DNA from 2 places in the Priestia sp. RMT2NF4 genome. Region 2 is predicted to be linked to the other one. Evidence: riboswitches for the same ligand, from Rfam matches in the RefSeq annotation. Region 2 holds a riboswitch; the other holds the start of a gene.
The links. A riboswitch is a leader RNA that binds a small molecule or an ion and turns the genes downstream of it on or off. The one in region 2 is predicted to bind thiamine pyrophosphate.
Positions count from the first base shown of each region.

Region 1: it holds a riboswitch for thiamine pyrophosphate, as region 2 does, so the genes downstream of both, tenA (thiaminase II) here and ACMX9J_RS15010 (acetylornithine deacetylase) in region 2, are expected to answer to the same signal.

Region 1 covers NZ_JBLQZO010000001.1:313,227-321,726, forward strand. Annotated here, with positions in the region: gene ACMX9J_RS01550 (phytoene desaturase family protein) at 72-1,559, shown strand; gene ACMX9J_RS01555 (helix-turn-helix domain-containing protein) at 1,634-2,866, opposite strand; gene ACMX9J_RS01560 (SDR family NAD(P)-dependent oxidoreductase) at 3,175-3,954, shown strand; gene ACMX9J_RS01565 (ArsR/SmtB family transcription factor) at 3,967-4,269, shown strand; gene ACMX9J_RS01570 (aldehyde dehydrogenase) at 4,283-5,683, shown strand; gene tenA (thiaminase II) at 5,711-6,400, opposite strand; TPP riboswitch at 6,496-6,594, opposite strand; gene ACMX9J_RS01580 (TspO/MBR family protein) at 6,821-7,567, shown strand; gene ACMX9J_RS01585 (hypothetical protein) at 7,869-8,051, shown strand; gene ACMX9J_RS01590 (sodium-dependent transporter) at 8,228-8,500, shown strand, end outside.
Region 2 covers NZ_JBLQZO010000003.1:292,425-300,924, forward strand. Annotated here, with positions in the region: gene ACMX9J_RS14985 (MupG family TIM beta-alpha barrel fold protein) at 1-223, shown strand, start outside; partial or broken gene ACMX9J_RS14990 (LacI family DNA-binding transcriptional regulator) at 369-491, shown strand; gene ACMX9J_RS14995 (LacI family DNA-binding transcriptional regulator) at 504-1,364, shown strand; gene ACMX9J_RS15000 (dihydrodipicolinate synthase family protein) at 1,513-2,412, shown strand; gene ACMX9J_RS15005 (MFS transporter) at 2,523-3,821, shown strand; TPP riboswitch at 4,001-4,103, shown strand; gene ACMX9J_RS15010 (acetylornithine deacetylase) at 4,218-5,495, shown strand; gene tenA (thiaminase II) at 5,501-6,172, shown strand; gene ACMX9J_RS15020 (ABC transporter ATP-binding protein) at 6,165-6,929, shown strand; gene ACMX9J_RS15025 (ABC transporter permease) at 6,926-7,669, shown strand; gene ACMX9J_RS15030 (ABC transporter substrate-binding protein) at 7,666-8,500, shown strand, end outside.

The DNA of each region.
Region 1 (8,500 bases), on a different contig from region 2:
GAGCCGCTTCTAAATTGCGGTGAGCTTCTTTTTTTTGCACAATAGAAGAAAGAGTTAAAGAAGGTGAAAACATGCATAAGCAAGTTGTTGTAATAGGTGGAGGAATAGGTGGGTTAACAGCGGGAGCGCTTTTAGCTAAACATGGCTATGAAGTGACGGTTTTAGAAGCTTCTCGAGAGTGGGGAGGCTGTGCCGGGAAATTTCAGCGCCATCTCTATACATTTCCTGTCGGAGCGACGCTTGGAATGGGGTTTGAGCGCGGAGGGATCCATGAGCGAATCAGCACGTACCTGGGCCTAGAAATTGAAAAGATTTCTCTTGAGAAAATCATGAAAGTTCATCTTCCACATCGTACACTAATTTATTATCAAGACCGGTATCAGCATATTTCGTATCTTCAAAAACAATTTCCTCATAAAGCGAAGAATATTAGGAGCTTCTATGAAAGTATTTTTAGAGTTGCAAAAGAAATTCGCAAGCTCATGCGGCCGCTGCCGGTTCTTCCTCCTCTCACAATCGGTGAGTGGAGTAGGCTGGTAAGTTCGTTAAATCTTGGGTCTGTGAAGTTATTACCTTATTTTCATCAATCGTTTAGTCATTTACTAAAAAAACACAGGTTGCTAGACGAAACGGACTTTATTCATTTTATTGATGGTCAATTAATAGACAGCATGCAGACAACGAGTGAGAACTGTTCAATGCTTATCGGATGTCTAGCGTTGGATATTTATCACGAAGGAGCTTTCTATGTGAACGGTGGCTTATACAAAGTCGCAGAAGCCCTGCAAAAATCTATTAAAGCCAACGGAGGAAAAACGACTCTAGGAAGGAAAGTAGTAAAGATAGAGCGTGATAACGACGAGTGGATTGTGCATGATCATAGAGGTAACCGCTACCGCGCTTCAGACGTTGTATGCAACGCGCCAATTCAAAGCTTAAAGTCTTTACTGCATGATGAAGATTACCAACATATCCATAAGAGGGCCAAAGAAAAAAGCGAGCTTCCGCAGTGGGGAACGTTTTCGATGTATGTTGCGATTGATGAAAGAGATCTTCCGCAGAAGGTAGAGTTGTTTCAGCAAGTGCTTCAATCCGAACAAGGCGAGATGACGGAAGGAAATCATTTATTTATCTCCGTGTCCCATCCTGACGATCGTTTTCGTGCGCCGGAAGGCAAGCGTACAATTACAGCATCTACTCACATTGAGCTTAGCAAGTGGAGTAACAAGGAAACCTATGAGGTTCAAAAACAAGTTCTTGAGAAAAAAATGATAGCAGGAATTAAAACTATCATTCCTAACATTGAAGAAGCAGAGCATCAAATTTCAGGAGCTCCTAAAGCATGGGAAAGGTTCACTTCTCGCCCAAACGGCGGAGTGGGAGGCTTTCCGCAAACGTTAGATCATGCCTTGTTCAACAGCATTTCGCATCGATCTGGCTTACAAGGGCTGTGGCTGTGCGGAGATACAGTGTTTCCGGGAGCGGGGACTATAGGCGTATCGGTAAGCGGCTATCATGCTTTTCAAAGTATAACGTCTCATCAGCATAGGTTACCTTAACGTTTCGTATAGACAAACTACTAGTGCTTATACCATCAAAAAACACCGGCCCTATTATCATAGGGCCGGTGTTTTCAGGAGAGAAACAGCTTCCACCACTTCCGTTTTCGCTTCATATCAGCAGCGGCGGTTTGTCTGAAGGTTTGGACAAAATCACTAAACATTTCTTCGCGTTCAGCTACGCTTTGACGATGAAGCTTACGCTCTTTCTCCATTTCTTTCAAATAATAGACTCGTTCTTCATTCATCGAATCAATTAAATCACGAAGCTCTTCTGTCGTATTAGTTGAAGAATTATTTAATTTTTCAACCATAAATTTTACTTGATTCATTGCAACGGTAGAATTGCTTGAGAATCGGTCTAATAAATACTGCATTTCTTTAGAGGATTCATCCGCATTCTCCATGACATCTTTCATGAACAGGCGCATATCCTCTGTTTTTTCTTCCGCAATTGTTGAATAATCTTCAATCAAAGAAGTGACTTCATCAAACGATTTTTCGTTAGAACGGATAATTTTTTTAGACATATTTTCTACATCTCTTGCGCTGCGTTCTGAAGACTCAGAGATATATGCCCCGACCGACTCCACCATTTCTACAGTTTGAGTAGCACTTTTTTCAAGCTCTTTTTTTACTTCTCCGACAATTTCTTCCCGAACTTCATTTCGCATTCCTTCTCGCATTTCTTTTAACAAATCAGCTTTAAACGTATCAAGTACTTCAAACACATCTTCATAGCGGCGAACAGCTTCTACTAGTTCCCCTTGAAGCAGCTCTTTTTCATTCACGACAAGGTCGTTTGGTTTTGGTTCTTCAATAGAAGCAGAAATAGCCTGCTTTTCTTCTTCAGTAGCTAATCGTGCTTCAGGTATAGGAGGGGTCTTCTCTTGCTTATTCTCTGAAATGCTTTCCTGCTTTTCAGCAGCTTTTTTCTTTTCTTGCTTCATTTGTTTATTGGAGTGTTCTTGAAAATCAATGACGTTTTCTTTTTTAGCAGTTTTCAACTTTGCTGGTTCTTCTTCTTTTGAAACCGCTGCCTCTGATTCCATCACTAAATGCTCCTGCTCTTCTTGTTCCTTTATTAGCAGCTGAACATATTCTTTGACTTCATCTAACGTACATTGTTCATCAAACAGCTGTTTAATATCATTAAATAATTCAATTTGTTCCTCTGTATAGACACGGGCCCCATCTACTCGTTCAATTGTTAAATAGCTGCCCAATAATTTTTCCCATTGTTTTAACGTTTTCTTTTCTACCTCTAATTGATCACTTACTTTTTTAATTGTATACGTCTCCATCATTTTTCATTTCCTCCCTTATCTATTTTCATCCAACTATGTAATGGATTATTTGTTGTATGTTGTATTCACCATATCTTCACTTGTTTTCCTGCTAGGTGACAAAGGTTGTCAAAACTAGACGACATTAGCCTTCTATGTAAAGAAAACGCATATTTTGTAAAAAAATGTACAGAAATGCGCAAATGGCAAAAATGGAAAACATAAAAGAAAAGGAGAGTATAGAAAACAGTTGACGGGAAAAAATGAATCCTATAAGATAAGTTTAAATGTTTAAGTTCTTGAACATATAAACATAAGGAGTGAACACTATGTCACAGCATTATGCGCTCATCACCGGTGCGTCCGGAGGAATAGGTAAAGAGTTAGCTTATCAATTCGCAAAGGATGGCCATTCTTTAATTTTAGTTGCCAGAAGTGCTGATAAACTAACAGCGATTAGAGAGAATTTAAAATCTACTTATAATATTGACGTAATAACGGTTGTAAAGGATTTATCAAGAGAAGAAGAGATACAGTCACTGTATGAAGAACTTAAAAATAAAGAAATGCACGTTGATTATTTAGTGAACAATGCAGGTTTTGGACTATACGGTAAATTTATTGAAACAGCTTTAGATGAAGAGTTAAACATGATTGACTTAAATATCCGAGCATTAACTCATTTAACAAAATTATTTTTACCCGATATGGTCAAAAGAAATCACGGGAAAATTTTAAACATTGCGTCCGTTGCTGCATTTATGCCGGGTCCGCTTATGACAGTGTATTACGCAACGAAAGCGTACGTATTATCTTTCACAGAGGCCCTTGAAAATGAATTAAGAGGTACCAATGTAACGGTAAGTGCTCTATGCCCGGGTCCAACTAAAACGGGTTTTAGCGACCGGGCTCAGCTGAGCAATTCCAAGCTTTTTCAAAGCGGTGCAATGGATGTAGAAGCAGTTGCTAAAGCGGGCTATAAAAAATTTATGAAAGGGCAGACGGTTATCGTACCAGGAGTACAGTTTCGTCTCGCCACCTTCATCCCGCGCTTTGTACCAAGAAAGTGGCTTTCATCCGTTGTCCGCAGAACACAAGAAATTAAATAAAGGAGAATATTTATGAGTGAAAAAGCAGTGGAGTTATTTCGTGCCAGCATTCCTATTTTTCAGGCTCTAAGTGATTCAGCAAGACAAGATATTATTTTGCTGCTCGCGGAAAAAGAGCCTTTAACCGTTAATGAAATTGCAAACGAGTCTACTTTATCACGACCGGCAATTTCTCATCATTTAAAAATTTTACGTGATCAAAAGCTTGTGCAAATTGAGCAAAAAGGAACGCAGAGATATTATTCATTGGCTTTAAACGAGGCAGTTGAGCTATTAAAAAGCTTGCTTGCTACAGTTGAAGCTGAATGTTTATAGGGAGATGAAAGAGATGAACCACGAGCAATTCTATATCACAGATGAAACGGTCATTGAACATATTGTCTCTACACAAAAGCAGTATTTCTATGCACAAAAGACAAAGAGCATCAGCAGCCGCATTCAAGCGCTGAATAAGCTCAGAGACGCAGTCAAACAAAACGAGCAGAGAATTATGGATGCTTTAAAACAAGACTTGAATAAATCTGAAGTAGAGGCGTACACGTCGGAAATTGGGATTTTACTAGAGGAAATTCGGTTTACGCTTAAGCATTTAGCAAAATGGATGAAGCCTAAAAAAGTAAAAACCGCTTTAACACACGTGGGCTCTAAAGGGAAAATTGTTCCTGAACCGTATGGAGTCGCGTTAATTATTGCTCCGTGGAACTATCCGTTTCAATTAGCGCTGTCTCCTTTAGTAGGAGCGATTGCCGCTGGAAACACGGCGATTATAAAGCCTTCTGAATTAACGCCTAGCGTATCTCGGGTTATACAAGAATTACTAGCTGAGGCTTTTGATCCCGCATTTGTGACCGTGATTGAAGGCGCTGTAGACACGACGAGCCTGCTTTTAAAACAGCCCCTCGATTATATTTTCTTTACGGGAAGTGTAAATGTAGGGAAAATTATTATGCAAGAAGCAGGGAAGCAGCTTATTCCCGTCACGCTGGAGCTAGGAGGAAAAAGTCCGTGCATTGTACATGAAGATGCAAACCTAGATCTTGCAGCGAAGCGAATTATGTTTGGCAAAGGAATGAATGCAGGCCAAACGTGCGTTGCTCCCGATTATTTGCTCGTGCATAAAAAGGTAAAAGCGAAGCTAGTGGAGAAACTTCGCGAAGCGATTTATCAATTTTACGGTAGTAATCCGCTTGAAAGTGAGCGCTACGGCCGTATTGTCAGTGAGCGCCATTTTATTCGGCTAGTTGAGTTTTTAAAAGACGGAAACGCTATAGTTGGAGGCGGGTATAATAAAAGTACGCTCACAATAGAACCTACGGTGTTAAGTGAAGTAAGCTGGACATCAGACGTTATGCAAGAAGAAATTTTTGGGCCTATTCTTCCTATGATTGAATACGAAACGCTAGACGAAGTTATTCATAAAGTTCAAGAAAAAGCTAAGCCGTTAGCTCTTTACTTGTTTACGGAAAGTGCAAATGTACAAAATGTCATAACGGAGCGTCTTTCATTTGGAGGAGGCTGTATAAATGATACGCTTATGCATATCGCTACGCCATATTTACCCTTTGGCGGAGTTGGAGAAAGCGGTACGGGCCAATATCATGGAAAAGACAGCTTTCAGACATTTTCTCATTTTAAAAGCATGCTGTCTCAAACAACCAAGTTTGATTTGTCATTCCGCTATCCTTCAGAGAAACAAAACTTGAAAATGATTAAAAAATTATTGAAATAAAAAGCCTCCTGATAGGAGGCTTTTTCGTTATTTTGAAAGTGAAAGCTGAGAAAGCGGCCATTTTTCTTGTGTATACGCCATTTCCCAAAATAAATACTCCAGCTCACAGCTTTTGATAAAGTGATCTTTCATACGATTACGTTCTTCTTCAGTCGCTTGTTCGGCGAGTTCATCAAGCTTGTTACAAAACCATTGTGTTGTGCCATTCATTTCTTCATTATTATAAAACTGAATCCATTCATAAAAAGGATGAGAAGGAGATGGATTTACTTGTTCCGTAATGCGCTGGCCAATTTCAACGTACGTCCACGGACATGGAAGAAGCACGGCAATGATTTCCGCTAAGCTGCCTGTATGCGCAACGCTTGTCATATGGTTAATGTAGTGGCTGGCCGTTGGTGAAAGAGCCTCAGTGTGGAGGTCTTCATAGCGTACGCCTGCTACGTCACAAAAATTATTATGAGGGTGTACTTCACTATGTAATACCGTAGAAATGCCGGCATTAAAGGCTTCCATTTCGGTACGCGTGCGGCATTTTGTTAAAGCAGCGCCGTAAATGCGGACAAATGCTGTTAAGTATTCGTAGTCTTGAGAAACGTAGTGAATAAGCGCCTCTTTTGGCACGTCTCCTTCAGCAATTCCTTTAATAAAAGGGTGGTTAAAAATGGCTTCGTAAATATAGTTTGCTTCTTGTCTTAATTGAGATGAAAATGACATCAAAATCCTCCTTTAATATGAGGAAGTCACAAACAAGCACATAAAGGAAATAAAAAACACTCCGTTTATAAACGGAGTGGCAAAGGACAGTACAAAACTGAACATTGCCACTTTCCTACGCTGGTATGAGCCAGATCAGGTTCAAAGGGATCAAGAAAACTTGTCTCAGCCGGTCGGCACCCCTAGTGGACTTCCTATTAGTCTATGTTTAACTTACCATATATTCTGAAAAATAGAAAGCGTTATGGAAAATTGTTCCCTAACGGTTTTTATCTCTTAAAGAGGTAGCTTCTTGAAGCTATTTTTAATCATTTTTGTTTAAAAATGCATATTTTTAGGGAAGAAGAGGTATTAATGAAGGGAAGAGCCGTTTTCGTCTCCGAAACATTCCCATATAAATAGAAGAAAGGAGAGAACAAAATGGCAAAATTTCGTTTGTATGCTGTATTAAATACAGTAGGCTTGGCTATTACACTTCTTGTGAATTATTTAGCAAATGCGATTCCAATAGGAGGCAAAACAACGGCAGAGGCTTCTGCGCAAGTTCCTACGTTGTTTACACCAGCCGGTTATGCCTTTGCTATCTGGGGCGTTATTTATTTGTTATTAACCATTTGGGTTATACGCCAATTTTTTGCAAGAGAAGATCAAAAGGAAATATATGCACGTATCGGCATTTGGTTTTTTCTAAACTGTTTGTTAAATAGTGCGTGGATCTTTATTTTCCAAAACGATTACTATAAGTTATCCCTTTTAGTTATGCTCTTTATTTTAGGCACATTAATGATTGTATATTCCATTATTCAGCATTCTCGGATGACGACATGGTTTATGCGTCTGCCGATTTCGCTTTATCTTGGATGGATTTCTGTTGCGACTATTGTTAATGTATTTGTCGTATTTCAAGCAAATGGAATACAGCACTTGCTTGGCCTAAATGAATTAGCATGGACGATTATTATGCTGCTGGTAGGGGCTGCGCTGGGCATTATGTTTACATTAAAAAACCGAGACGCTGTTTATCCGCTTGTTTTTATTTGGGCTTATATTGCCATTGCGGTGAAACAAAGTGGAAATCAGCCAATTGTCATTACTGTTATCATCTCGATTGTTTTATTAGCAATTGCTATTATTGTGGGACTGATTAAACGCTATAGACGTTTTTAAAAAGAAGCTCTAGCTTTTGTAAGCTAGAGCTTTTTATGATGCTCTTTTGATTGTAAAAAAGCAGCTGTAAAAGCAATTAAGCTAATTAAAATACCAAAAGGAACAACAATTGGTACGAATGATAAAATAAATGTCATAAGCGTAACCTCCATGTTGCATCGGTGCATAATGAAAAATTCAACTTTTTAAATTGAAGTTCCGCTATTATAGTATGCTAGGCTTTATGTTTGGAGCCTATATGTTTAGAAATAAACGAAAAAGGCAACATACGTTACATATAGTTTATATAGGAGGAGTTAAAATGGAAACATATTTAGTGGCTTACACAGATAAAGACGATATGGAATATAAACAAGTGACGTGCGAGAGTTATGAAGATGCAGAGCGTACGGTTCTTCGTTTAGAGAGAGAAGGGCATATGCATATTGAAGAAATATCAAATCAAGAAGCCTACCGTGGAGACGAATCATCGTACAGAGAATAATTTTTGAATAGAAACATCAAACTCAAAATGAAGAGGCAGCTGCTTCTTCATTTTTTCTATTCTATATAGATATCGTTTTATAGAAAAAAGTAAAACGGGAATGATTTTCTTCTGCATTTATGGTACAGTACTAATCAGGTGAGTTTTGAGTTTAGAAGAGGAGAGAGTAACATTATATGAGTAAAGGAAATCAGTGGTCTTCACGCCTCGGTTTTATTTTAGCATCTGCTGGGGCAGCAATTGGTCTAGGAGCGATATGGAAATTTCCATACGTAACCGGAACCAGTGGCGGTGGAGCATTTTTTGCGTTGTTTATTTTATTTACAATTTTTATTGGATTGCCGCTTCTGTTGGCAGAATTTATCATTGGAAGACATACGGGAAAAGAAGCGATTAGTGCTTATAAAGCAATTGCTCCAAAGTCCGCTTGGGTATGGATTGGCAGGCTG
Region 2 (8,500 bases):
ATCTGTAGAACCAGTGCTGCCATTTCATACAGTAGAACGCAGAATCGGAGCAATTACAATGGACAATGATGGCTACGGACGTTACAGAGGAGAGGTTCAAATAGCTAAAAGGAATTTGTCTGCAAATGCTAATGTGAATGTGATTGGGTATGTAATAGAAGAAGATCACGAGCTGCTTTCATTAGTGAGACCGGGACAAAAGCTTAAGCTTATCAATGTCTAAAAGGAAAAATGGATTCATCATCGAATCCATTTTTTTATTTAAGCGGAAGAAAAAAGAATTGTCAAACTAAAATGAAAGCGTTATACTGAGTTTAGTAAAACGTTAAACTAAAAATGGAGATGGTCATCTGGTTACAATTAAAGATATTGCAAAAGCAGCAGATGTTTCAATTACGACTGCCTCCCTCATTTTAAACAACAAACCGGGAGCAAGCAGAATTTCTGAAGCTACTAAACTGCGTGTAATTGCAGCTTCAAAAAAATTAGGCTATATCCCCAATATGTCTGCGCGTAACTTGCGGGGACAAGACAAATCAGCGCAGCTAACAATTGCTCTTATTTGGCCAATTGATACGCGCGTATCGTTAGTGGGACGCATTCTTACAGGTATTCAAAACTACATAGCTTCATTAAAAAGCGGCCCTACTATTAAATTATTAGTCGAAACGTTTCAAAATGAAGAAGGTATTTCCTCTGTAAAAGGTCTTCAAACATCTTCATATTTTAACGGAGCGATTATTGCGAATACAACGGCAGCTGATGAGGCTTATATTCACCGATCTAAACCTGGTGTTCCGATTGTTTTATTTAATCGTGTATCATCTATATACTCTGTTATACAATCCAAAAATTATGAAGCGGGCCAAGCGGTAGCAGATCATTTTATTCGTAATAATCATCAACATATCAGTATTTTAGTTCCAGACGTGTCTTCACAGGCTTTAGAAGCAGGAGTAAAAGGCGTAACAGATAGAATTGAACAGACTGATGTTACGTATTGTCACCATTACTGTTCATATACAGAACAAGGTGGGTATGACAGCATCAAACAGCTTATTGAACAAGGAAAAGTTCCAACCGCTGTGATTTGTTTGAGTGATCATGTTGCATTAGGAGCTCTTTCTGCTCTTAATGACTACGGCATCTCTGTGCCAGCTGATTGTGAAGTGATGGGATTTGATAACCAAGAGTTCTCTAAATTTACTAACCCAAAACTTTCGACTGTCAATTTGCCGGTAGAAAAAATGGCCTATTGTGCAGGAGAGCTTTTAGTTAAAACAATTTCTGATCCATATGGGGATGTGGACCAACAGATATTTGATTTGGAAATTATTCATCGTAATACAACGAGAATCAAATAAAAAGCAATGCCATTCATGAGGTCTCTTTAAAAAGAGACCGATTTACAAAAATATAAGAGCAAGCTTTTTATTTTTTATTAGTAAAACGTTGTACTAAAACGTTTTACTAAATATAGAGTAATTCACTACTAACAAAGGGGAGAAGGAAATGAAACATTTATACGGAGTTACAACAGCAATGGTTACACCGTTTACTAAAACGGGTGAAGTAGATTTAGAGAAAGTAGTAAATTTAACAGAGTTTTTAATTTCAAAAGGAGTGCACTGCTTGTATCCGCTTGGTACAACGGGCGAGATGCTTCGTCTATCTGTCAAAGAAAGAAAGCAAGTTGCAGAAACAGTAGTGAAACAAGCGGCTAATCGTGTAACCGTATTCATACATGTAGGAGCTATGAATGAAGAAGATACAATTGAGCTTGCAAAACATGCCTATGAAATTGGCGCCGACGGTATCGGAGTAGTTACGCCTATGTTCTTTGGAGCAAACGATAACGAACTAGAAACGTATTTTATAAAAGTAGCAAACAGTGTCCCGAATGATTTTCCCGTATATTTATATAATATTCCTCAGTGTTCAAGCAATGATTTAACGGCAGAGGTAGCTCAAAAAGTGGCAGATTCATGCAAGAATGTAATTGGTATTAAATATAGCTACCCTGACTATTTACGCGTAAATGATTATTTAAATATTAACGATGGAAACTTTTCTGTTCTTCCCGGAACCGATCGTTTATTTTTAGCAGCTCTGTCTATGGGATGTGAAGGAGTTGTCTCCGGTGTATCGGGCGTTTATCCCGAGCCTTTTGTAGAGACTTATAATGCCTTTAAAGCGAATGATTTAGAAAAAGCGAGAAAGATGCAAAAAGTTGCTATTCAATATTGTGAAGCTCTTTTAAACGGAAGCAACATGTCTTATTTTAAAGAAGCATTAAAATTGAGAGGCATTGATGTTGGTGGCATGAGATCTCCTCAAATAGATTTAACAGAAGAAGAAGTCAAAGAATTAGATGATAAACTAAATAGCATTCGTCCAAAGAGCAGTGTTTAATAATTGGTTCATGTTCTGAATAAACTCATGCATTTCTAGTGAACAGGGCTGTTTGATAATAAGCAAACAGCTCATTCACTATAACGATTAAGGTTATGGAGGGATATTCTATGGCGGTTACATCTAAATTAAATGAAAGCGTTAACAAAGATTTAGGTCCTGTAAAGCAAGATGTAAAAAAGACGAATATACGCTGGTGGCTTATTATTGTATTGCTAATTGGAGCAGTTGTTAACTATTTAGACCGCTCTAATTTAAGCATCGCTAATACCACGATTGCCAAAGAGTTTGGGCTGTCTTCTACACAAATGGGTCTTTTGCTTTCAGCTTTTCTCTGGCCATATGCCTTAGCAAATCTACCAGCAGGCTGGCTGGTTGACAAATACGGGCCGAAAAAAATGTTTGCATGGGCATCAGGCCTATGGTCTGTGGCAACGGTAGCAAGTGCATTTACTAACACGTATTCTGCTCTTTATGCCATGAGAATGCTTCTTGGTGTATCGGAGTCTCCTTTTTTTACTTCAGGAATTAAAGTGACGGAAAGATGGTTTAAAAAAGAAGAGCGCGGCCTTCCTACTTCGATTATTAATACAGGGTCTCAAATTGCTAATGCGATTGCTCCGCCACTTCTAACGGTACTGCTTTTAACAATGAGTTGGAGAGGAATGTTTGTTGTTATAGGAGCAGCAGGCTTTATTGTGATGTTTGTTTGGCTAAAGATATACCGAGATCCGGATTATGTTGCCAATAAAGTGAAAGCTGTCCCTAAAGAAGAAATAAAAATCAGTCATACCTCACAAGCAAAATGGTCACAGCTGTTTAAATATAAAAGCACATGGTTTATGATTATCGGGAATTTCGGAATTATGTTTACGATATGGGTTTATTTAACTTGGCTTCCTAGCTACTTAGAAACAGAGCGCGGTTTTAGCCTAAAACAAACGGGCTGGATTGCTGCTATTCCGTTTCTAGCAGGAATCATAGGAGTGTTGCTTGGTGGTGTAATTTCAGATAGATTTATTCGAAAAGGAATTAATGCAGTAACGGCAAGAAAAATACCAATTGTAGGCGGGGCAATCTTAGCCGCAGCATCGGTAGCACCCGTTCCTTTTATTGATAATGCAGCCTTAAGTATTGTCTTATTGTCGATTGGCTACTTCGCGTCACAGCTGCCATCAGGCGTCATTTGGACTCTAGCGGCGGATATTGCACCAAAGGAACAAGTTGCTTCACTCGGCGCTATTCAGAACTTCGGTGGATTTCTAGGAGCGGCAATGGCTCCTATCGTAACAGGGTTTATATTAGATGCAACGGGAACTTTTACGGCGGTTTTCCTGTTAGGAGCAGGACTGCTTTTAATTGGTGCTATTAGTTATGGCGTATTTTTAAAGAAGCCAATAGCTAACTAGTAATGTCACAAAAACAAAGAGCACACACTGCATGAAAAAGGTGTGTGCTTTTTCTTTTACTACTAAAAAGGAAACTATTTTCATTACCATATCATGAACCTTTCTATTGAATAAAACGCTTTACTATGATAAAACTATTACAGGTAAACATATGATAATAGATTAATTTCATAGAGATACAACACCACTAGGGGTGCTTTCGAAGCTGAGAGAGACGATAAGTCTTAACCCTTATAACCTGAACTAGGTAATACTAGCGTAGGAAAGAGGTATTGTAATGGATGTTTTGTATGGGATTTCCTTACGAACTCGTTATAATAATTTTGTGTACATAAACAAAAACACTTCTTTCCTGCGAAAGAAGTGTTTTTTTATGCGTAAAGGAAGGTGTCATACATGAAAGAAACAATTGATTTGCTTGTCAAACAGGTAGAGGAGCGCAAAGGAGAGTTAATCCAGTTATTAACAACGCTTGTTTCGTATAAAACGCCAGCGCCTCCTGCACGAAATTCTCATGAAGCGCAGCTGTACGTAGCGGATTTTCTTAAAAACTGCGGTTTTTCCATTGATATGTGGGACTTATATTCTAACGACCCTATCGTAGTGGGAACGTTAAAAGGACAAAAATCGGCTGACTATCAAAGCTTGATTATTAACGGCCATATGGATGTTGCTGAGGTACAAGAAAATGAAAATTGGGAAACCAATCCGTTTGAAGCTGTTGTGAAAGACAATATGATAATTGGACGCGGAGTTGCTGATATGAAAGGCGGTTTGGCGGGAGCATTATTTGCTGTGCAGCTTTTAACAGAAGCAGGAATCGAGCTGCCAGGAGACTTGATTTTTGAATCCGTTGTAGGAGAAGAAGTAGGAGAGGCAGGTACGCTGCAATGCTGTCAGAAAGGGTATACAGCTGATTTTGCGCTTGTAGTCGATACAAGTGATTTACATATTCAAGGTCAAGGCGGAGTGATCACGGGATGGATTACGATAAAAAGCAGTAAAACCTATCATGACGGTACACGCCGAAGTATGATTCATGCTGGAGGAGGGCTGTTAGCCGCAAGCGCTATTGAAAAGATGGCAAAAGTGATCGGAGGGCTACAAGAATTGGAGCGTCACTGGGCTGTTACAAAGAGCTATCCAGGATTTTTGCCAGGGACAAATACGATTAATCCAGCAGTAATCGAAGGCGGAAGACATGCTGCTTTTATTGCAGATGAATGCAGGCTGTGGATCACCGTTCACTATTATCCTAATGAATCGTACGACCAAGTATCAAAAGAAGTGGAAAAATATATTATAGCTATTGCAAAAGCAGATCCATGGTTAAAAGATAATCTGCCAACCTTTGAATGGGGAGGCACATCAATGATTGAAGACAGAGGAGAAATCTTTCCGTCATTAGAAATTGATGAAAATCATGCAGGAGTGCAGCTGCTTGCAAATACTCATGAACAAATGGAAGGGAAAAAGCCTCCAATTGATGTGTCAACTAGCGTAACAGACGGGGGATGGCTAGCTGATGCGGGAATTCCCGCCGCTATTTACGGTCCGGGAAATTTAGCAAATGCACATGCTGTGAACGAACAATTAGATATTAATCAGCTTGTTCAATATACAAAAGTGATAGTGCAGTTCATTTATACGTGGCTGCATACGCATAAGGAGTGATCATCATGAAATTTAGTGAACGATTATACGAAAAGCTGCAGCCTATTTGGCGTCAAAATCATAATCATCCCTTCGTACAGGGGATGGGAGATGGAACGCTTGAAAAGGAGAAGTTTCGCTTCTACATGATTCAAGATTACCTTTACCTAATTGATTATGCCAAATTATTTGCGATTGGAGCCATGAAAGCTACCGATCTTCAAACGATGGGGAAATTTGCAGCCCTTTTAGATTCTACATTAAACGAAGAAATGAGTCTGCACCGTGAGTATGCCAAGAAATTTGAAATCAGCGAAAAAGAATTAGAAAAAGCGCAGCCATCTCCTACAACGCTTGCATACACGCACTATATGCTGCACGTTGGTCAAAGTGGAACATTAGCTGAATTAGTAGCCGCTCTTTTGCCTTGTATGTGGAGCTACTGGGAAATAGGAAAAGAACTTAGTGAAAAGCCTGGAGCTAACAATGAGTTTTACCGTGAGTGGATTGAAATGTACAGCTCAGAAGAATTTGGAGAACTGGCGACATGGTGTATCAATTTATTTGACTCACTTACTGAAGATAAATCAGAAGTGGAATTAGAAAAGCTTGAAGAAATTTTCTTGAATACGACGCGTTTTGAGTATATGTTCTGGGATATGGCTTATAACGAAGCGATGTGGCCAATTCATGAATAGGTCTGTGTTATCTTTTCAAAACGTCAGTTTTACGTACAAGAACGGTGATCAAGCGATTTTAAAATCATTAAACTTAGACGTGAAAGAAGGCGAGTTTGTCAGTATCGTTGGAGCGAGCGGCTCTGGGAAAAGTACGTTGTTTCGTCTCATTACAGGTCTTGAACAGCAGAGTGAAGGCGATATCGTGATTAACGGAAAGTCTTATGAAAAGCGACTAGGAAAAGTAGGCTATATGCCGCAGCAAGATTTGCTGCTTCCGTGGCGTACGATTCTAGACAATGCAGCACTGCCTCTTGAGCTTCACAATGTATCAAAAGCAAGTGCTCATAAGCAAGTGTCTCAGCTGCTTGAAGAGTTTGGCCTAAAAGGGTATGAAAACCGTTTTCCAAGTGATTTATCCGGAGGGATGAAGCAGCGCGTTTCTTTTCTTCGGACGGTATTAAGCGGTTCTAACGTGCTGCTTTTAGATGAGCCTTTTAGTGCACTTGATGCAATCACACGTTTATCGATGCAGGAATGGCTGCTTGACCAATGGCAAAAGCGTAAGCATAGCATCTTATTTATCACTCATGACGTCAATGAAGCGCTTTTTTTATCAGATCGCATTTTTATCTTTTCAGACAAGCCAGTAAGTTGTCTTGAAGAAATTCAAGTGCCGCTTAGCAGACCTCGAACGCAAAAAGATCTGAATCAACAGCGAGTGCTTGATGTGAAAGATTATTTAATTGAACAGCTAAGATCGAAGGTGAACACATGAAAAAGTACGGGGCTTCAGTGATTTTAGTAGTCATTTTGATGGCTGCTTGGGAAATTGGAGCACGCATTGTAAACTATCCGTTTATTTTACCAACGCCCAGCGGTATTTTAACGAAGCTTTGGGAGCTGCGAATGGATTTATTGTTTAAGCATTTACCAGCTACGTTATCTATTGTCGTAATTGGGCTTGTAATATCCGTTGTGCTAGGGGTTCTGCTAGCTGTGTGGATGAATTGGAGTCCGCTTATTGAGCGTGCTTTTTATCCGCTTATTATTGCGTCACAAATGATTCCGACCATTGCCATTGCTCCTGTATTTGTGCTGTGGTTTGGCTACTCCATTTGGAGCAAAGTGATTGTGACCGTATTAATTACGTTTTTTCCCATTACCGTTAGCACATTTGACGGGCTTCGTTCTACAAACAAAGAGTTAAAAGAACTCATGTTAACGATGGGAGCAACAAAAAAAGATATTTTCTTTAAGTTGAACATTCCTTCTGCACTGCCTCATTTTTATTCGGGACTCAAAGTAGCGGTTACCTTTAGTATAATAGGTGCTGCCATTGGGGAATGGTTGGGTGCGCAAGCAGGCTTAGGATATTTCAGTCGTCGCATGATGACACAGTTTGATGCAGCTGGTGTATTTGCACCAATTGTGATTTTATCCGCGCTCGGTATTTTATTTTTTATTATTGTAGTAGGTTTCGAAAAACGTTCATTAAAGTGGAGGAAAACAGAATGAAAAAATGGTTTGCGATTAGCTTAAGCCTGCTGCTTGTTTTGATGCTCGCTGCTTGCGGTCAGGACAAGGAAAATAAAGCTGGTGACAGTAAAAAATTAAAAGACGTTACAATTATGCTTGATTGGTATCCAAATGCAGTGCACAGCTTCATTTACGCTGCACAAGAAAAAGGATATTTCAAAAAAGAAGGGCTGAATGTAAAAGTACAATTTCCTGCTAATCCAACAGACTCGCTTAATTTAGCAGCTGCAGGGAAAGTCACGCTTGGCCTTTACTATCAGCCTGATGTAGCAATGGCACGAGCAAATGAAGATGTGCCGGTAAAGTCGGTAGGAGCGATTGTAAGATCTCCGCTAAACCGGGTTGTGGCATTGAAAGATAGCGGTATTAAGCGTCCTAAAGATTTAGAAGGAAAAGTAGTAGGATACAGCGGAACACCATTAAGTGAATCTGTTCTAAAGAAAATGGTGAAAAGCGATGGAGGAGATCCGAATAAAGTAAAACTAGTAGACGTAGGGTTTGAGTTAAATTCATCGCTGATTAGCAAAAAAGTAGATGCTGTAATAGGTGCGTATATTAACCACGAAGTACCATTGCTTCACAAAAAAGGATACAAAACGGTTGACATTGATCCGTCAGATTACGGCGTGCCATCTTATTACGAGCTAGTGGCCGTTACAGGGGATCAAACGTGGGCAAAAGATGCTGATACGATTAAAGCGTTTTGGCGTGCCGCGACAAAAGGGTATGAATACACGGAGAAACATCCAAAAGAATCACTTCAAATTTTGTTAGATAATCAAGATAAATCAAACTTCCCGCTTGAAAAAG